4 regions of the Shewanella glacialimarina genome follow, and region 1 is predicted to be linked to each of the others. Evidence: predicted binding sites of a transcription regulator. Region 1 holds the regulator's gene; each other region holds the start of a gene.
The links. Region 1 encodes sigma-54, which starts transcription at its own class of promoters, with help from an activator protein. Its sites were predicted from a motif close to GTTGGCACGNNNNTNGNNT; they were not measured.
Positions count from the first base shown of each region.

Region 2: the regulator sigma-54 is predicted to act here: its motif matches at 2,474-2,492, upstream of FJ709_RS06710 (nitrate reductase).
Region 3: the regulator sigma-54 is predicted to act here: its motif matches at 2,768-2,786, upstream of FJ709_RS09290 (YccF domain-containing protein).
Region 4: the regulator sigma-54 is predicted to act here: its motif matches at 1,748-1,766, upstream of FJ709_RS02640 (superinfection exclusion B family protein).

Region 1 is NZ_CP041216.1:3,922,595-3,928,049, forward strand. Features, by position in the region: gene lptC (LPS export ABC transporter periplasmic protein LptC) at 1-460, shown strand, start outside; gene lptA (lipopolysaccharide transport periplasmic protein LptA) at 447-1,034, shown strand; gene lptB (LPS export ABC transporter ATP-binding protein) at 1,031-1,762, shown strand; gene FJ709_RS17140 (RNA polymerase factor sigma-54) at 1,923-3,416, shown strand; gene hpf (ribosome hibernation promoting factor) at 3,443-3,730, shown strand; gene ptsN (PTS IIA-like nitrogen regulatory protein PtsN) at 3,733-4,176, shown strand; gene rapZ (RNase adapter RapZ) at 4,173-5,030, shown strand; gene FJ709_RS17160 (HPr family phosphocarrier protein) at 5,064-5,339, shown strand.
Region 2 is NZ_CP041216.1:1,551,156-1,556,610, reverse strand. Features, by position in the region: gene FJ709_RS06710 (nitrate reductase) at 1-2,433, opposite strand, end outside; gene FJ709_RS06705 (cytochrome c3 family protein) at 2,752-3,087, opposite strand; gene htpX (protease HtpX) at 3,352-4,215, opposite strand; gene pepE (dipeptidase PepE) at 4,485-5,195, shown strand; gene FJ709_RS06690 (MATE family efflux transporter) at 5,288-5,455, opposite strand, start outside.
Region 3 is NZ_CP041216.1:2,137,911-2,143,365, reverse strand. Features, by position in the region: gene FJ709_RS09305 (ChrR family anti-sigma-E factor) at 1-663, shown strand, start outside; gene FJ709_RS09300 (hypothetical protein) at 1,188-1,361, shown strand; gene FJ709_RS09295 (1-aminocyclopropane-1-carboxylate deaminase/D-cysteine desulfhydrase) at 1,652-2,629, opposite strand; gene FJ709_RS09290 (YccF domain-containing protein) at 2,833-3,246, shown strand; gene FJ709_RS09285 (substrate-binding periplasmic protein) at 3,249-4,004, opposite strand; gene FJ709_RS09280 (EVE domain-containing protein) at 4,155-4,622, shown strand; gene FJ709_RS09275 (TIGR00266 family protein) at 4,780-5,455, opposite strand, start outside.
Region 4 is NZ_CP041216.1:652,002-657,456, forward strand. Features, by position in the region: gene FJ709_RS02635 (sensor histidine kinase) at 1-1,592, opposite strand, end outside; gene FJ709_RS02640 (superinfection exclusion B family protein) at 1,807-2,418, shown strand; gene FJ709_RS02645 (DUF3149 domain-containing protein) at 2,579-2,716, opposite strand; tRNA gene FJ709_RS02650 (tRNA-Leu) at 3,177-3,261, shown strand; gene FJ709_RS02655 (S8 family serine peptidase) at 3,751-5,455, opposite strand, start outside.

The sequences.
Region 1 (5,455 bases):
TCCTAGAATTGAGCGACCTGATTTTGTGGCCGACAATCTTCGCACGACAGAATTTAATAAGTTGGGGTTTGTTGACAGCAAAGTCAGTGCCGAGCATATGGAACATTTTACCCGCTCAAATACCACTTTATTTACAGAGCCTGTATTACTTATTTACCCTGAAAATGGTAAAGCGCAGTGGCAAATAACAGCTAAAAATGCGACCTTAGATCAACATTCAAATGAAGTCAGTTTACATAACGATGTAGTTATCGATGCTATTGATATTAAAGAGCCATTACAATCACTTGAGACTCAGCAAGTCACCTTTAATTTAAACACTATGATAGGCCGTTCTGAAGAGTCAGTTACCATTAAAGGTAATGGTTTTATTATTCAAGGCTTAGGGCTATTTGCCGATCTCAATGCAGAACAAATTACCTTACTCAGTCAGGTAGAAGGGACATATGAACCACATTAATTTTTTAACAACATTGCTCGGTAAAAGCAGTGTTATTTGCACTTTAGCTATTAGTATATTAGCAGGCAACGCCGTAGCCAAAGAAGGCGATTTGAAGCAAGAGCTTAAAATTGCTGCTGTAAGTCAACGAGCTGATGTTAAAAATAATCAAATTATTTTTAACGGACCAGTAAAGATTACCCAAGGCTCGATCAATATCGAAGCCGATGAACTGCGGGCATTTTCAGCTGAAAACGGCCAGACTAAAACGCTCATTGCGACCGGTAACCCTGCTACGTTTTCACAAGAACTTGATGATGGTCGCATAGGTACAGCCAGTGCCAATGAAATTCGTTATGACTTAGCAACAACTGGACTGTTATTAACCGGTAACGCTAAGCTAGATCAAGCTGGCAGTAAAGTGACAGGTAATGTGATCCGTTACAATATTAATGCTCAGGAACTTATCGCTGAAAGTACCGGTAAAGGTGAAGATCGTGTTATTACCATTATTCAACCGGAAAACTTCCAAAATGATAATTCACCAGTACAAAAATTACCTGAAATTCCGTTAAAAAAGCAAGGTAACCAATGACCCAAATTACCTTAACAGCTGAGAATTTAGCTAAAAGCTATAAAAGTCGTCAAGTGGTTAAAAGTGTCAGTCTAACTGTAAAAACAGGCCAGATTGTCGGACTACTTGGTCCCAATGGCGCAGGTAAGACGACCACGTTTTATATGGTTGTTGGCTTAGTCAAAAGTGATCATGGCCGCATTTTAATTGATGACGATGACTTAACTGCTGACCCAATGCATTTACGTGCGCGAAAAGGTATTGGCTATTTACCGCAAGAAGCCAGTATTTTTAGAAAGCTCAGTGTGCACGATAATATTATGGCCGTGTTGCAAACCCGAAAATCGATGACTTCGGATGAGCGAATTCAGGAACTTGAACATCTTTTAGAAGAATTCCATATTACCCATATTCGCGATAGCCTAGGCATGTCACTATCTGGAGGCGAAAGACGACGGGTAGAAATTGCACGCGCTTTAGCAGCCAATCCTAAATTTATATTGTTAGATGAGCCCTTTGCGGGTGTTGACCCTATTTCAGTGATTGATATTAAGAAAATCATTCTTCAACTCAAACACCGTGGCCTAGGCGTATTAATTACTGATCATAACGTCCGTGAAACACTTGATGTGTGTGAGCGGGCATATATCGTTAGTCAGGGAAATTTGATTGCCGAAGGCACTCCAACTGAAGTACTCAACAATCAGCAAGTTCGAGCAGTATACTTAGGCGAACAATTCAAGCTATAGTTAATCTAAATAGGATCTGAAGCACTTGCTTGGCATAGTGTTTCTGGCAACTAAGCTAATAGATCGTTTGTAGGTAAAGTAAAACCATTTGTTAAAAAATTGCGACTATCACTCACTTTAATCAGTGTAGAAAGCCGAATTCTTCTAGGGATCAGCAGTAATGAAAGCTTCACTCCAACTTAAAATGGGTCAGCACCTCACTATGACCCCACAGCTGCAACAAGCTATACGTTTGCTGCAGTTATCATCTTTGGAGTTACAGCAAGAAATTCAACAAGTATTAGATTCCAATCCTTTGCTTGAAATGGAAGATGAATTTTCAGCACTTAGCAACAAAAATGACAACTCAAAAGACCTATCAGAAACTGACTTCAATGAAATCAGTGCACCTGTAGTCGAAAAAGACACTTCAAATGTCGACACCGCAGAGTCAATGACTAAAGAGCAAATGTCTGAAGACTTGCCAATGGATACTACCTGGGATGAAGTGTACAGCGCCTCACCAATGGCAAGTCCTGGTTCGGGTTCAGGCAGCATGCCAAATGATGACATGCCCTTCCAAGGTGAAACATCCGAAGGATTATACGAGCATTTAGAATGGCAAAAAAATCTAACCCCTTTTTCTGAAACAGACCTAGCTATTGCCACAGCCATTATTGATGCCATTGATGACACAGGTTATCTCACCCAAAGTACTGAAGATATTTTAGAAGCTATGGGCGATGATTCTGTCGAATTAGACGAAGTAGAAGCGGTACTAAAACGCATACAACATTTCGATCCTCTCGGGGTTGCTTCGCGTAGTTTAAGTGAATGCTTGTTGATTCAACTTGTTCAGTTTGCACCAGATACGCCACATATTGATAATGCCAGAATATTAATCAAAGATTATTTAGATTTGATAGCAGGACGTGATTTTCGCACCTTAATGCGTAAAACTAAGCTAAAAGAAGATGAGCTGCGCGAAGCCATTGAATTAATTCAATCTTTAAATCCACGTCCTGGCACGATGATCACCCCACCGGATGATGAATATGTTATCCCAGACGTGTCAGTGACGAAAAAGAATGGCCGTTGGGTAGTTGAATTGAACCCTGATAACATGCCTAAAATAGGGATTAATCAACAATATGCCGCCATGGCAAAAAGTAGTAAGAGTTCAACAGATACTCAATTTATTCGAGGTCACTTACAAGAAGCCAAATGGTTTATAAAAAGCTTAGAAAGCCGTAGCGACACCCTGCTTAAAGTATCCAATTGTATTGTGCAATTTCAGCAAGGTTTTTTTGAGTATGGTGCAGAAGCAATGAAGCCTATGGTGTTGAATGACATAGCTGAAGCTGTCGAAATGCATGAATCTACTATTTCGCGTGTCACCACGCAAAAGTATATGCATACACCGCGCGGACTATTCGAACTTAAGTATTTTTTCTCTAGCCATGTAAGTACTGATGATGGCGGAGAGTGTTCATCTACAGCAATTAGAGCCTTTATTAAAAAGCTGGTGGCAGCTGAAAACCAGAGAAAGCCATTAAGCGACAGTAAAATGGCAGACCTTCTGGCAGAACAAGGGATCAATGTTGCACGTCGCACCATCGCGAAATACCGCGAAGCGATGATGATCCCTCCCTCAAACCAACGTAAGAGTTTATAATCTACCTAGGCAATTGGAGGAAAAATATGCAAATCACCTTGACGGGTCATCATATTGAAATTACTGAATCACTAAGAGAATATGTCACAAGTAAGTTTACAAAACTTGAACGACATTTCGATCAGATCAATAATGTCCACGTAGTATTAAATGTCGAAAAGCAACAACAGATAGCTGAAGCAAAAGTCAGCTTAAATGGAGCTGAAGTATTTGCGACATCTGAACATGCCGACATGTATCACGCTATAGACGCCCTGATTGATAAACTCGATCGTCAGGTCATTAAACACAAAGAGAAATTAACTAAGCATTAATGATGGAACTTAGTACCATCCTGCAGCCGGAATGCACCTCCTGTGCCACACCGGGCAGTAAGAAAAAGGTACTGGAGCTTATCAGCGATTTAGCTGCAGCCCAGTACCCATCCCTATCTTCACAAGAGATTTTTGAAAGCCTAGTGGCTAGAGAAAAAATGGGTAGCACAGGAATAGGCTCTGGCATTGCAATCCCGCATGGTCGTTTAACGTCCATCGTTCGCCCTATCGCGGTTTTTATAAAGTGCGAAGAAGCGATTTCATTTGATGCTATCGACAAACAACCAGTGGATCTCTTATTTGCATTACTGGTGCCAGCAGACCAGTGCCAGCAACATCTCAGTACCCTATCCTCAATGGCTGAAAAGTTATCGGATAAACAGATTCTTAAGCAGTTACGAAAAGCAAGTAACTCAACTGAACTCTATCAGGTTATCACAGCATGAAATTAGTCATTGTATCCGGTCGTTCGGGCTCAGGTAAATCTGTCGCACTTAGGGTACTAGAAGACCTGGGTTACTATTGCGTTGATAACTTACCACTGCCCTTAATTGGACGACTATTAGAGCAGCTTAGAAACACCAATGAACTGGTGGCCATAAGTGTTGATGTTAGAAATATAGAAGAGCAAGGTAAAGTATTACAGCAGCAGCTTGCGTGGTTATCTAAGGATACTGAAGTCATAAGCTTTTTTTTACAGGCAAGTGATGAAGCCCTACTAAAACGTTACAGTGAAACCCGCAGACTACATCCATTATCGAAAAAGAATATGTCCCTACAGGATGCGATTCAATTTGAAGGTAAGCTACTGGCGCCTATTTCTGAATACGTAGACCATTTTATCGACACATCTAAGTTAAATATTTATCAACTTAGTGATCAAGTACGTGAAATTTTAATGGGCAGTGTTGATAAAGAGTTAGTGATCAATTTTGAGTCATTTGGTTTTAAATATGGTATGCCCGCCGAAGCCGATTTTATGTTTGATGTACGCTTTTTACCTAACCCACATTGGGAAATAGAATTACGTCCCTTTACTGGATTAGATGAACCCGTGCAGGAATTTCTTGGCCAGCAACCGCTGGTAAATAAATTCATTTGGCAAATAGAAAACCTATTTGAAACATGGATGCCCCACTTAGAGCGCAATAACCGCAGCTACCTAACCATAGCTATTGGTTGTACTGGTGGCCAGCATCGTTCAGTTTATATCGCCGACCAGCTTGCTAAACGTTTTTCAAGTGGTAAAAAACATGTTGTTCAAGCAAGGCACCGAGAGCTTATAAACAAGCATAAATAATCGCTATTCAGTTACTTGTCGGAACTTAACTAAATGAGTCTTTTACAGCGCCAAGTCATCATATCAAACAAGCTTGGTTTACACGCACGAGCTGCTACCAAACTGGCTATTCTTGCTAATGAATTTAATGCCAATGTTACCCTGATCCAGGGTGAAAAAAAGGCCAGCGCGGCCAGTGTATTGGGCTTATTAATGCTTGAAAGTGGCTTAGGTAAAACCATAGATATCATAGCAGAAGGGCCAGATGCACAATCCGCTCTTGATGCTATCTGTAATTTAATTAATGACAAGTTCGAAGAAGGTTGTTGATCCTAATCATTTCTCCATCGGTTAAATCTAGTTTTTAATCGTATACCCACCTTTGCTTTAAAATGGCTAAACGTGTTGAATCTAACTTATTGAATGTATCCCTTAACCAGATTTAA
Region 2 (5,455 bases), 2.1 Mb from region 1:
TATTTTCAACGCAATCAATTGCCCCTTATGCACATTGCATTGAATGTGCAACAACTGATGCCCAGATTGACTAACTCGCGTTAAGGTCCACTTTAATGAATAGGGTGTGGCTTGATATGCAAAACCATCTTGTTGGTTTTCAAACCCAATATGATGACAAATACCATTGGTTAACGTTTGAGCCACTTGCCAGCAAAGACCGATAGCCGCTTTATCATGATCTCCAAATACCACCCCTTGCAGAGCTAATATAACCGGCGATAAAGTGACAGCTTGGCATTTAAATCCTGGCTGAAGTGAAATGGGATCAACTCGGCTATCAATGACTTGATTAATCCCTTGGGTCAGTGAAAACTGCTTTGACCAGTGCATAGACATAGACGCAACATCGACTGGCATGTCTTTATCTGCGACCACACGAGCCATTGTAAAATATTGGGAGGTTGATTTTGTTTTTTGTTCAGCTTGAATACGGGCTAACCCACCTTCCACTAGATTAAATAAACCCAGTTGTTTGGGATGTAAATGGATCACAGGTTCTGGCACGCTGGCGCGTAGGCTAGCAATATGGCCTGTACGGGTCATGGTGTGCCACTGATCTCGACTGCGGCCACTATTGAGCAACAAAGCGGGTAAGTTTGGGCGACTATTTGCAACACCAGTTACTGATTGACCTTTGGCTAAGTGAGCTGATACGTTCGCAGGCGTCATAAACTGTGCTTTACCGCTGACAGTTGCAAACTGGCCATTGGAAAAAACACGTTGATGTTGTTGGCCTATTTGCTCAATGGTTGCAACTGGCCACTGTGTTGGCACTAAATCATCATATTGAGTTTTCGTTAATCCAGCGAGTCCGCCAAGATTAAAGTGTTTATCTGGAAAAGCTTGTTTCACTTTGGCACTGAGTAATGCAAATTCGCTAAATACACTGGCATTATGTTCGAAATCAAAGCCGTTAAAGCCCATTTTAATCGCCACTTGGCTCACCGCCCACCAATCAGGTTTTGCCTGACCTTTGGCGGTAATAAAACCACGCTGGCGTGTAATAGTGCGTTCACTATTGGTTACTGTGCCACACTTTTCGGACCATCCTTGCGCGGGTAACAATATATCCGCTAGCTTAGCGGTGTCAGAATCAGGACTCACTTCAGACACCACCACAAACGGACAATCGGCTAGTGCTTTGGCAATTTTGGCGCTATTAGGTAGCGATACCACAGGATTAGTGCCCATAATCCATATGGCTTTTATCTTACCATCGGCTAACGCATCAAACATATCAACAGCCGCTAAGCCTTTTTGTTTAGCCACTGTTCCGCATTGCCAAAAGTCTGCCAGTAACGCCCGCTCATTATCAGCAAATCCCATATGACAGGCTAATTGAGTAGCCAAACCGCCTACTTCTCGGCCACCCATTGCATTAGGCTGTCCGGTCAGCGAAAAGAATCCTGCTCCAACCTGGCCTATTTGACCTAGCGCAAGATGACAATTAATAATCGCATTAGTGATATCAGTGCCATTCACTGACTGATTAACACCTTGGCAGGTGGCCGTAACCACTTGCTCATGCTGACTAAAAAGTTGGTAAAACTGTACTAAGTCCGAATACGTCACCCCAACAGAGTCGGCAAGTGTTTGCAGATTTGCACTGAACTGTTGTGCGTGGGTAATGGCTTCAACAACACCTTCTGTGTGAGCATTAATATAGCTTTGATTCAGTGTGCTGTTATCTGCAATAAAGCCCAGCAAGCCAACAAATAACTCTAAATCTGCCCCTGGGTTTATCGCTAAATGTAAATCAGCTTGCTTAGCCGTTGCGGTTGATAACGGGTCGATAACTACCAATTTATAGCCATTGACTTTTTTGGCCGCTAAAATACGTTGGAATAAAACAGGATGGGTCCAGGCAGTATTCGCGCCAATTAATACAATAACTTGTGCATGCTCAAAATCTTGATAACACCCAGGCACCACATCTTCACCAAATGCTCGCTGCATTGCACTCACAGCTGACGACATACACAGGCGTGAGTTAGTATCGATATTTGCGGTTTTCAAGAAGCCTTTAGCAAACTTGTTGGCAACATAGTAGTCTTCGGTAAGCAACTGACCAGATAAATACAAGGCCACTGAATCAGGGCCAAATTGATCAATGGTTTGCTGAAAGGTATCTGCAATTAATTGCGTTGCAACATCCCACTCAAGTGGTTTACCTGAGCGCAATTTAGGGTAGCGCAGCGTATTGGGCTGAGTTAGGCTTGCTAATAAACGCTCACCTTTAGCACACAAGTGGCCAAAGTTAGCGGGATGAGCTCTGTCGCCTTGTAACGTCAACGCTAAGCCGGTTTCACCAAGTGTTTTTGTTGGATGTTGTCTTATGGTTAATCCACAGCCGACACCACAATATGCACAACTTGATTGAATATCCGTCATTCCAACACCTATCTTCTCGCTACAATAATTACATTTCACATCGCAACTAGCGTGCCAGATTTATATTGAATTGAAATTAAAGGTGTTTTATTAATTTAGTGAGAAAACCAATGCGAATTTGCGCAACAAAAGTGCAACAATACGCACCAAGTTTGCGCATCTAATTGAAAACAAAGCGATTTAAATACCTCTTTAGAGGTATTCCGGTTTTTTTGCTTGTTATTTGAAGTGGATAACACTGAGGATGATTTGATTTGATGGCTGTTAAAAGTGTTGATGTAAATGAGCCATCAACACTTTATTGGACGTCGCTACACTCTATTTAGCGACACGGCCATCATCGTGGCACGCTTCACAAGCTGGTTGTTCGCCGACATTAACCTCATGTACAGCATGGCAATCTGCACACATTAGCATACCATCATGCGGTTTATGGTTATCATCCATTTCAGCTAATGAACCATGGCAACTTTGACATTGTTCAAATTCATATCCACCGTCAGCAGAAGGCTCTTCATCAGCATGACAGCTTTCACATCCATTCATGCCGGCATGAAAATCAGCTAAGTTTTCCTCTGCGGCAGACGCGCCAATTGAAAAAGTGAGCACTGCAAAACAAACAGCGAATAGAGAACATAAGAAAATATTTTTCATATCAACCTCTTTTTATCCACGTTAGCCACAATGGTATTGAATAAAGATGATTATTCATGATTGAGACTTTATGTAGATGATTTTTTGGCTTAAATCCAATTTAGTCGAACTACTGTACTTAAGCAACTATCATGCTATAACAAGACTTTAGCATTGAGGCTGAACTTGAAACGTGCGTTATATCAATACATCCATAATACAAGCTATAAAACAAAAACTGGAGCACAAGGCTCCAGTTTAGTGGTGTTTATTTTACCGGCAATATTAGCTGTTCTTTAAAGCCGCAATGCGTTTTTCTAGTGGCGGATGGCTCATCATAAACTCAGCCATAGAACGCTTACCGCTAATACCTAACGCTGACATTTGAGCTGGCATTGCACCCGCTTCTGGACCCATTTTTAAACGTTCAAGCGCAGCTATCATCTTATTCTTACCCGCTAAACGTGCAGCACCTTCATCCGCTCTAAACTCACGTATACGAGAGAAGTAAGCGACTATGATTGAAGCTAAGATACCAAACAACATATCTAATACAAACACCACAGCCATATAGGCAAACATACCTAAGCCTTCACCCTCTTCGCTATTGCTAGAGACAACATTATTAATAATGCCAGCAACAACACGCGCCGCGAAAATAACAAAGGTATTTACTACACCTTGGATTAAGGTCAGGGTTACCATATCACCGTTAGCAACGTGACTAACTTCATGAGCAAGTACGCCTTCAATTTCATCCTGTGTCATGCCATAAAGTAAACCAGAGCTTACCGCGACTAATGAATTATTTTTACTTGGACCTGTGGCAAAAGCATTCATTTCAGGTGATTGGTAAATTGCCACTTCAGGCATTTTTATACCTGCTTGCTCAGCTTGACGAGCAACGGTTTCAACTAACCAGCGCTCAGTATTATCACGTGGATTGGTGATCACTTCACAACCCATGGTTTTCTTTGCCATCCATTTTGAAATGGCTAAACTGATAAAGGCGCCACCAAAACCAAAAATGGCAGCAAACACTAATAATCCACTCATCGTAGAAGTGTTAACTCCTAGAATAGACATTACAATTGAGGCCACTAGCAAAATTGCCATGTTGGTCGCAATTAACAAAAAGATACGCTTCATTTTAGCTCCTGTGTTGGCAAGATTGCCGATATCAATACATTCTACAGACATAATATGTCCGGTAAAATGATTTTCAAGGTATTGAAGATTAAATATGATTTAATCAACCAAGATACATTATTACGCGCAGATTTTAGGTACAGATACTTAATTGAAACTTAAATATCGCTACACAAAAACCGGAAAGTTATCTCTATTATCTTGCTGCGATTAACTTTGTTAATATGGCTACAATCGACTGTGGTTATTGAAGAAAAAAAGGATATTTTATGTCAGTTAATGCTTTATTATTGAGCGCTTCTAGAGTGGGTGACACCCCGTATTTACAGCATGCTGTTGAGCTTATAAAACCATTGTGTGTAGCAGGACAAAAATGGCTGTTTATTCCTTACGCTGGTATTGGTATGAGCTACAGTGAATATTTGGAAAAAGTCCGCCAAGGCTTAGCTGATTTACCCATCAATATTAGTAGCATTGATGAATACGGCGATCCAAAACAAGCCATAAATGATGCCGATGGTATTTTTATTGGTGGCGGTAATACTTTCCAATTACTCAATGAATTATATCGTTATGATTTAGTTCACCTGATTAAACAGCAGGTCAGTGAAGGTAAGCCTTATGTGGGCTGGAGCGCTGGCTCTAACATTGCTGGCTTGTCAATTCGTACCACCAACGATATGCCAATTATTGAGCCGCCTTCATTTACCGCTATCGGCCTAGTGCCATTTCAAATAAATCCACATTACAGTAATTATCAAGCACCGGGCCATAATGGTGAAACTCGTGCCCAGCGTTTGTATGAGTTTACTCAAGTGGATCCGCTCACCCCCATTATTGCTATTCAAGAAGGTACTGCACTTAAGCTCGCTGATAGTAAGCTGACATTAGTGGGTAACAAGCCAGGCTATTTATTCCAGGGTGAACAGCAAGAAGTGCCTATTGAGCCTGGCACGGATTTATCACAGTACTTATCCTAATATAATTTACTTACAGTGACTTATTACGACTGAAAGCACTGATAATCATTTAATTCAATACCCAACATGTGGATTAACCGCAGGGTATTGAATTACTTTACATCAAGCTTATGAGCACTTGTTGAGGCTGAAGTAGGTTTAGGTTTACCACCTGCTTCACCTAACTGCTTACACAAGGGTTCGTCATCTAACTGAGCCATTTGGGCAGATGCTGATGACAATGGTGAAGAAACAGTCGTAGTGTTTAAAGGTAAATCGTC
Region 3 (5,455 bases), 1.8 Mb from region 1:
CCTAACGAACAATTATTACTACTTCATATTAAGGGAGAACTACCGCTATCAATGTCATTGGCGGTTTCAGCCCATGCCGAACTTTGTGATATTTGCAACAAATCTTTATCACTATTAACCAGAGAGCAATCCGTTGAAGCGTTTAACATTGATAGTTTCAGCAACGATTCGACAACGGATATAGACATGGATTTGTTGTTAGATAAAATGTTGGATAGCACACTGGATGAACTTGATTCAACACCACATCACCCAGTAGACAAGGGTACGTTTGAAGTATCAGTTAAAGGTGAGTCTTATACTTTACCAAGAGCATTTAGACATCAGATTAACGCTCAGTGGCAGGGTATTGGTAAAGTCAGCCGTCTACGCTTAAACACAGGTGAAGAAAAAGCAAGGGCCAGCTTATTACACATAGCTGCAGACGGTGAAATTCCTGAACATACCCATAAAGGTTCTGAGCTAACGTTATTATTAGCAGGTGAATTTAGTGATAAGTTCAACAGTTATAAGCCAGGAGACTTCATGCTACTTGATGAAAACCATGAACATTCTCCTAAAACAATGTCAGGTTGTTTATGCTACACCATAGTTGACGCACCATTGTATTTTACTAAAGGATTTAGCAAACTGTTAAACCCTATTGGTGAGTTGATTTATTAAGGTTGGATGTTGAGCTTAACTGTGATGCTTATTACAGATAATTTTTGTGACTGTGCTGTTTGGTAATAAATAAGTAATATCTATTGCCAAACAGATATTTTACATATATTATCATTAAAGTTTAATTACTTTGTTTATCTGTTTACCTATCGTAAGTCTGCTCAACTTCCTTTGTAAACCACCACAAGCGCCTTTGATTTTATCTATGTTGATACAGAATTAGTATCCATTAATATATTTATTCTCATTGTAATGGGCTTGTCATAAACCTATGGTCAACTATCACTGTCAAGCATTTGATGTATTATCTACACATTAAATAATTGAGTTAATTGTAAAACAACCTTTAATTAATAATTAAGATTTTTTACATATTTCTCACATAAAGACTTGATTAGTGTAAGATTGATAAGGTAACTTAATCTAGTAACTTAAATCTTTCGAAACACGAAAAATATTAAGGGAATTATATTGTTAAAACTTACATCACCTAAGGGTGAACAAAAATTATAAGGAGTATGATAATGTCATACCAATTTAACGGACACGAAATTACAGTTAACTTTCCTGTTAATTCTATTTCATCAAACAAAAACTCAATTGCTTTTACTGATTCACAAGGTAAAAACAAAACAACTTTTTCAAAACGTATTGAAGCCGTAAACTTTATGAAATGGCTGATTAGTTCGAATAAGTAATAAGTACATCCCCTACGCTTAGGCGTAAATCATTTGCTCTGTTATTTAATAAACCTGGCTAACGGTATTCTCCTCTCATTTACCGGGCGTTTATTAACAACAGGGCAAACTGATAAATCCGCTTTACCACACACTCAAAAACTCTTATCAATAATTTCTGTTAAAGAAAATAACTTTTATATATCTGTAAAACGATATTATTATGTTGCAATACAGTGGTAGATAGTCTGTTATGCCATAAAATATATATTCAATATTAATACCCTCTGCATACTGCATATAGCAATCAGTTATGTATTAGCAAGCTTACGTTTATATCTGGGTAGCATAGTTGCATTCCCTAACAAACCGCCTTGATGAATATATAAAACTTGCCTATCTGGGCATTGATTCGCTTCTATGTAGCGCTTCAACACGCTCAAGCCAATAGGGTCGTATAATAAATCAAACTCTATTCCACTTGTTTCTAGCACATCGTTCCACAACTCAAATAAGGGCAAATACAACTTACCAAAGTGATACTTATTGCCATCATTAATAATAGTGGGATGCTGGGTTTTATCTGGGTTTAATTCACAAAATTGATTTGCTAAATATGTATCACCGCCAACAGTGCTGCAAGTTAACACCTTAATATCAATTATTTCCTTTTGGCATTTTTTTATAAAATACTGTTGCAGAAAAACTGCTGTCGTACCTGTACCAGATGGAAGATATACTGAAAGAGCGGATATATTTTGTCCTTTAGCCCAATCTATAATTTCACAACCAAGCTGGTAGATGCCAGTTTTAGCATATTCACATCTGCCCCCCTCAGGAATAAACAGTATTTGTTGCTCAGAGTATCGATTTAGGTATTCAGGCTTAAGTATGTTTATGACATCATCCAAATGTTTACAGCCACTGAGTTTAGCTTGACCCCAATCAACTTGAATAATATTGGCACCGTTATGATGGGCTTGAGTAAAATTAGACACAATAACTGGGTAGGTTTGTAATTGTGACTGTATATAAGCACTAATATGGCTTACATAATAATCTAGCTGCCAGCCTTTCATTTTTGCCAATACCGATAGCGAATATAATGAATTTGCTTGAGCCGAACCCGATCCCACTATTCGTGTCACTTTAGGAAAGTCATTGATAAGGAAGTGATAAAATTTTCTGGCTTTATTACCACTAAAATTAGGGTGTAATTTATCATCACGCTTGACGAAAACTTGTCTTCCTGCAAAATTTATTGTATCTGTTGGGCTATGACTTAGCATTTATAACACCATTAAAACTAATTAGGGTCATTGTAACTAAAGTTGGTTAAAATCGCTCATTTTTAGTCTAAATCTCAATTTTTACTTTACTTCATCAAAATAAAAATCAATTTAACTATTTAGATCAATACTTTAAACCTTGGCACATTCCCTGCTTAGTTATCAATATTAATCACATATTTCAGTTATAAAAGGAAAAGGATATGGCTATTTTTAGACTAATTTTTAATATTGCATGGTTTATTTTAGGTGGATTTATAATGGGTCTAGCCTGGTGGCTTGCAGGGCTACTATGTTTTATTAGTATTATTGGTATTCCCTTTGGACGGGCTTGTTTCGTCATTGGTGAAATGGCATTTTGGCCATTCGGACAACAAAGTGTTAATCGAAAACACTTAACGGGTGTTGAAGATTTAGGAACAGGTACCATAGGATTAATCGGTAATGTTGTTTGGTTTGTGTTTTTTGGGATTTGGTTAGCGATAGGTCATTTAGCTCATGCGCTAGCATGTTTTGTGACTATTATTGGTATTCCATTTGGCATTCAACACCTTAAACTGGCATTATTAAGTCTAACCCCTATCGGCCAAACTGTGGTACCAAACGAACAATATTAATATTAGGGATGCTTAAGAGATTCTTGTAAATAAGCATCCATCATTATTTGAGGCTCAAATTTTGATAAGCCATCGTTAATTATTTTAAGCCACCTTTCGCCCTCTTCATTATTTGCTAACGCAACATGCAAGCTCTTAGAATCAAGGACTTTATTATTGATTTGCAGTAGATGTGATATTTTTTCAATTTTAGGATCACTTTTTAAATATTGATAAACATTAAAATCGATTACAATTGTGTCAATACGACCAGCTGCTAATTTTAATATATTCTGCTTTTCATTCATGGCCTCTTCATATTTTTGCTCACCACTAGCAATCATAGTGTCTATCTCGTCTGTGTTTACATACCCTTTTACCACGCCTAATACATATTTATTTAAATCAGTGACTGTATCCCAAACAATCGGGTTACTTTTAAGCTCCAATAAACCTATCGGACTTGCACCTAAAGACTGAGAAAAAATAAAATCATTTGTTACATTAATGTATTCAGGGAAATAGCCTATTTTAGCCCCAGTTTTTGCCATTCTAATAGCACGAACCCAAGGAACAACTGTGACTTTTAATTGATGGTTGTCATAAGCAATAGCATGTTTAACTATACGAGTAGCAATACCTTTTTCAGTCAACTCAGCACCACTAAACGGTGGCCAATCTAGCGTTGATAGTTCAAGAGTTTCTGATACAACAGCACTAGACATAAAGAGCGAGAAAAATAAGCATAAATGCTGGTTTTTTATGCTATTAGATAACATTAACATCACTCCATCTCCATAACGTTACTCTTTAGATAAAAATCATATGGAAAACCTTGTGGATAGTGGTATCAAAAAGCTACCATCAAAGTCTTATTTATATATATTCTTGTTCTGATAATAGTACAAAATGACTACTTGGTGTGATAAATGAAATATTGGTTAATGAAGTCTGAACCTGATGACTTCAGTATAGATGACTTACGAAGGTGCAGTGGACAAAAATCAGCTTGGCAAGGAATTAGAAATTATCAAGCCAGGAATTTCCTACGAGATCAAGTTAGCGTCAATGATTTAGTGCTCTTTTATCATTCAAGCTGCAAAGAGCCCGCAATTGTAGGACTCGTTCAAGTAAGCCACTCTTCACAGCCTGATCTAAGTGCTTTTAATAGCTCATCACCGTATTTCGATCCTAAATCTGATCCTTTGAAACCTCGCTGGGTTGAGGTTGAAATATCATTTATTGAGAAGTTTATTAATCAGATAAGCCTGAAACAACTTAAAGCTGACATGAAACTAGCGGATATGGTGTTAGTGGCAAAAGGTGCAAGATTAAGTGTTCAACCAGTCAAAGAATCTGAATTTGAATACATATTATCACTTTGTAGTAGGACTTGAAGAGTAAATAGACTCAGATTATTACTAATAAAATTTTTACCTTTATAAAAATCAAAATGCTTACCTTATAATGAGTAAGCATTCTTACTTGAATTTACGTATAATCTTGGATAATTGATATTTTTAAACAGTATAAAATTGATTAAATAATAGATTATTAATCTTCACCTTTTGATGTACCACCTTTAGTAGGTGCATGGGCAATAATACGATCAGCCATACGAGAGAATGGTAACGATTGTAGCCAAACGGTTCCGTGGCCCTGTAGGGTAGCTAAAAACAACCCTTCACCGCCAAATACCATAGACTTAAGCGAACCAGCTCGTTGAATGTCGTAATCAATTCCAGGAGAGAACGCGACTATACATCCAGTATCAACCCTCAATGACTCTCCATGCAGCTCTTTTCTAATTAAGGTGCCACCTGCATGAATGAATACCATACCGTCTCCTTTCAAACTTTGTAATATGAATCCTTCCCCGCCTAAAAAACCTGCTCCTAAACGACGATTAAATTTCATGGTAACGTTTGTGCCCAGTGCTGCAGCTAAAAAACTGTCTTTTTGACAGATAAGCTCACCATTATGCTGAGATAAATCGACCGCTAAAACACTACCTGGATAAGGAGCTGCAAAAGCCACTTTCCGCTTACTGTGCCCATCATTAGTAAAGTGAGTCATGAAAATACTTTCACCGGAAAACGCCCGCTTACCAGCGCCAAGTAACTTACCGAAAAATCCAGACTCAGGTTCAGAGCCGTCGCCCATTTTAGCCTCAAAAGTGATATCTTGTTCCATGTAATTCATCGCGCCCGCTTCTGCTATCACGGTTTCA
Region 4 (5,455 bases), 1.2 Mb from region 1:
TTTGGCACATTTTCATAAGGGAAGCTGACAATAAACATTGGACCGCCTAATGGTGAAATTGGCTCATATTTGACGTTGCCATGCAGCAAGGTCGCGGCGTTAAATGCTGCGGCTAACCCCAAACCTATCCCTCCTCTGTTTCTGGCAGTAGTAAAGAATGGCTCAAACATGCGTTCGGCTACATCCGCAGGAATACTCAAGCCATTGTTTTGAATTTCAATATTCACTTTGTCATACTCTATTGCCACATTTATCGTAATTTGGCTGTGTTCGACGCCTTTAAATGCGTGTGTATAAGCGTTAGAAATAATATTACTAATAATTTGGTTGAGTAAGTTAATGTTACTAACGATTTCTAACCTTTCATCTATATTTATAGTTATATCAACATGTTGTGGTGAAAACATGATTTGAGTTGAGTCTATAATGTCTTCTAGCTGTTTTTTCAAATTAAACTGAGTATTTTTCTCATAACGTTGCTCTGCTGCTACCGTTTTGAATTTTTGGATTAATGTGCTGGCTCGAGTAATATTATTAACTATTAGTTCGCAACTTTGCTGGTACTCTTCAAGAATACGGTTTATCTCCTCTAAGGTGGCATGCTCGCTATGGATGAGCTTAATTAAATCTTCTACATGAGAGAGTTGAGAGCTTGCCGCAGTTAAACATATACCAATAGGGGTATTTATCTCATGTGCCAATCCGGAAACTAGCCCTCCTAATGCCGCCATTTTTTCCTGTTCGACAAGCACTTGCTGAGCACGTTTTAATATTAGTAATGACTGCTCTAGTTCTTTGGTTTGTTCTTTTACTTGACGAGCCAGTTCATCTTTATAGCTTCGCTCAAGTTTAAGTAATCGTTCTCGATCTTCTAGTGCACTTTGCAATGCGGCTTTCGATTCTTGTACATCGGCAAATGATGCCCGTACTTGCTGTTGCATACTATTAATCGCTTTTGCCACCATAGCAAATTCGTCGCGTTTACTTTTATGGTCAAAAACTAAAGGATTAAAAGGTTTATCCAGGCTTATTTGCTCGCAATATTGACTGAGTTTTAGTAGGTGTTGGGTAATGTTTAACCAAACTAAAAATAAAATAAACCCTGCAACTAAAAAGGTTTTTATCGCATTTGATAGTAATATAAGAATGGCTTTATCATAAAGTCTATCGTAAATAATGTTCAAGTCAGCTTGGACGAGTAAAGTGCCTACCTTTATCTGATTTGAATTGGTGTAAATAAGATCAAATTGTTTCTCAATCGTCGATTTCTGCTGATACTTACCCGCCTGCCACTCTTGACCGCTATCATCTTTTATTGAGATATAGGTAATGTCAGGTAATTGGCTTAAACCGTCTAGCTGAGTACTAATTAAGCGCTCATCTATTACCCAAATACTGGCAGCTAATACTTCTAAGTTTACTTTTTCGATACTAGAAAATGCTCTATCTATACGGTTTACATCACTGTTGTAATCGTTAAATAACTGATAGATAGTCGTAAGAAGGGTGATAAGCGAACTAAAAAGCACAATCGATAGCATAAGCTTTCGACCGATAGGGCTAGTGAATAATTGATTGGAAAATTTCAGCATGGTATTTATTTAATTATTTAATTAATCTAAGTGCTTATATAACAAGTTAGTTCAAAATTTACATTATAGCTATATTTAATTCAGTACTTTTCTATTGATTTTTCAAGTGCAACACTATCCCAATTATATTGATGTTTATTAATTTATTGGCTAAAGGTGGCATTAAACTTGCTTTTAAGCATTAGATGTTCAAATTTCTGACACTGAGGCTGTGATGAAAAAAGCGATGATTAAAGCAATTAGCTTGAGTAATGCAAAGCGTACTTTCATGAGTGCGATGTTATGGTTGGTAGTGTTATGCTTGGGGTTATTATTTGCCCCGAAAGAGCTGTTGTCTCAGTTAGCCCTTGCTGAAATTGTGGCACAGTATAATTATCTTATTGGTTTAGCTTTGATCGTGGGGGCGGCATACTTTCTAAGTCAATTGGTGAGCTTTGTTGCCGATGAGTCTATTCAACATTTACGCCAAAAGCGAACTGTTGAAACAATTGAAGCTAAAGTGAAATTACTGGATCCTGCCGAAAGGGCATTATTAAGAGAATTCTTTTTACAAGGTGCCACCATACTAGCATTGCCCCAAAATGAGTTGGCAGTTAAAAGTTTATTGCATACCAATATTCTGGAAGAGCTGGGTAACGAGCGCCATTATGCGATTCAAGGTCCTACAGCAGAGTATAAAATTTCAATGTCTGCTCGAATTTATTTAAACCGTGACGTTCTTCGTTTACCTGCGGGAGAGCCTACACAAGAAGAGTTGACTTATTTATTGAAGACCAGACCTCACTTTATCAGTGGCCTAGTTCAACCCCGTAAACATGCAGCTTAATAGCCTTCATATTTAGAGACAAGGGTATCAGAAACTCTGTTTTTATAGAAATTTGCGTAATAAGAAAGTGGGGCTGAATTAGCCCCTAAAATGGATCAGAATTTATAATTATCGTAAATGACTAAGAATAACGAACAGATATAATATTATAGCAATGATGTTATTCATCATTGCCTGGTGCAGACTTCACAATAAACATCCACATTAAGTAAGATACAATTCCCAAAGTACTAAAAATGACAATCATAGACATTAATCCAATTGGGTTTCCAAACATTAAATCTAACCAAAATGCCATGATAGCTATCCTTTTATTTGTGAAGTCCTAGTTATCATAATGCTGAAATAAGATTACAAAGCTGATCTTGATCAATGTTAGATCCTATTATTAGATATACCAGTGTGTAAATGTGATCTTTATTGTGTTTATTTGCTCTAGCCTGTACGAATTAGACTCTGCTCATGCAGCGAACTTCTTAAATTAGCGGTGTTTTCTACAGTTTATTTTGAGGATGCGCTGAGAATTTAGGCAATTGTTTAGTTTTGTTAGTAAAGTCTACCCAAAGGACTTGCCATTGTCATAAGCATGGGTATAATTCTGTTCACTTAATTGATACTCATTAAGTGAAGTGATTATCGATTTTTGTATTATTGCTTAGAAAAGTTTTGCTCTAATAAACTCTTGGTTGTTAAATTTTGCAAAGATATTTAGGTGTTTTAGATTTCTTTGCAAAGCTAAATGTAGCTTAAAGAGCACTGCCCGAGTGGTGAAATCGGTAGACACGTCGGATTCAAAATCCGATTTCGAAAGAAGTGACGGTTCAAGTCCGTCCTCGGGTACCATTATTTAAAGCCCTGTTCTTAATTGAACGGGGCTTTTTTTATGCTTATTTAGTGATACTTGATGCAAGTACGTACCTTCCTTTAATTTTATCTCTGCTATTACTGTACTCAAAGATTATTAATCTAATTTTTAGAAAAGGGTTGAGAGCCGTAAAAGTTGTTTAACTGAGATCTCTACTGTCCATATTTTACCTTCAATACTAACTTTAGAAGCTTTACTAAGCAGATCAAATAGCGGGCTATTAATTTCCTGAATCAAAACGCATTTTGTTGCTGTTACAACAAACTGCAGCACAGTGGCTGACTCGTCAGTTTAAAATGGTTGGGTCAAGTTTCTGGTTTAACAGGTTTGCTGAAATTGAACCGTTTGATGAGACATCTCATACAGGTGTTTCAGATTAAGATGAATAAATCGAGTTATGCTTAACTAATAAAAAAACCAGTTGCCGGAGCAACTGGTTTTTTGTTTTTACACGCTAACTTTGTTGATTAGTGCTTACGACGACGGAACGCCGCTAAAGGTAGTAATAACGTTGTTAACCAACCTAAAGAACCACCATCATCATCTCTTGGTAAAGATTGAACAGTTACTTCTCCAGTATTACTTTGTAATGCACCATCACTAGCAACAACACTGAATGAATATGTTCCCACTTCAGAAGGCGCAAAACTAATGTTCGCCTTAGTTGGGTCAAATGCAAGAGAAGGACCTCCTGTTTGAGTCCAGCTATATGTTAACTCTGAGCTATCTATATCAGCAGCATTTGAGTTAACTGTAACAGTTTGTCTTACAAGGCGGTCAACAGCAGATGGTGCAACTGTTGGCGCATCGTTAACATTACTAACGTTGAACATTACTTTAGTTGGAGTGATCTTATTACCCGCATTATCTTCAGCAGTATAAGTCAGTGTATCTGTTCCAAAGAAATCATTCTTAGGTGTATAAGTTATCTCACCCGTTGAGGTTACAACAGCTGTACCATTTGTAGGATTAACAGTAATAGCAGCATTAGATAAACCGCCTGATGCTGAGATATCCATTACACTTTGTGCTTTTGCTGTCATGCCATCGCCAGACACTTGAACGCGAGCGACTTTTTGATCTGCTTTAGTATCATTTATAAGCACATTCATTGATGCTGAACTATCTTCAACAACGTCAAGCATATCTGCTTGACCAAGATTAAACTCAGTAGTTTTTACCTTATAAGCTAACTCGACACTGCCAGCGGCAGCAGCAGAAATTTCTACATAATCATTTGCAGCAACAGTTCCACCAGTACCATTGAAGTGGTAAGTTGTGCCTATCGCGCCACCAATGTTTTCCGCGCCGATTGTTAATGCAGCAGGAATAGTAGGTACGTTGAAGTAATTAAATGTCACTTCTTCAGTATCACCTGCTTTAAACCATACGCTGAAGCTATATTGATCACCTGAAGTGTCACCATATAACTGTGCGTCGTTCCACTCAACAACAACCCATTGAGAAGTGCCACTAGTTACGACACCGATAGACATTGCTCCGCCGCCAGTATCACCTACAGATCCATCGCTTAAATCGAAATCAGACCAGAAAGGTGCAACGATGTTGTTAGGGTTACCAGAGTCTGGTAATTCTTTATTCGCATAAGTACCAGCAGTAGTGCTGCTACCAGGGATAACAATACCATTGTCTGACATAGTTATCTGAGTGTAAGTTTGACCATTGTACTTATAAGCTGGAACGGTAAATACAAAGTTAGCTTCATCACAGCCATCAGCACATACTGGGGTGAATGATAAACCTAAAGCGGTAATGTTAGGATAAGAACCAGTACCTTTAGCTGAAACCATCTTAGGTTGTTTCATAGTACCAACCCAGGTAATTACACCTGTTTCTTCATTAACACTCATACCATTCTGAGTCGCATCTGCTATGTTGACCATAACATCATCTTTGCTTGTTAGCTTGGTACCTTTAGGAGCTGTAGCGGTAACAGTAATAGCTGAAGTGCTTTTAAACATAGTGTTATTGACAACGGCCTTCACTTCAAATTCGTCAGCAGTGGTAATATCAGCATCAGTAGTAAAGGTGTTGATTAAAGATGAGTCACTTGTTGCTCTAGCCAATACAGCTAAAGGTAAGTGTGCATCTTGCTTGCCATCATTGCTAGTTAGCATGATGTTACCAAATATCCACTCACCATAAGTACTG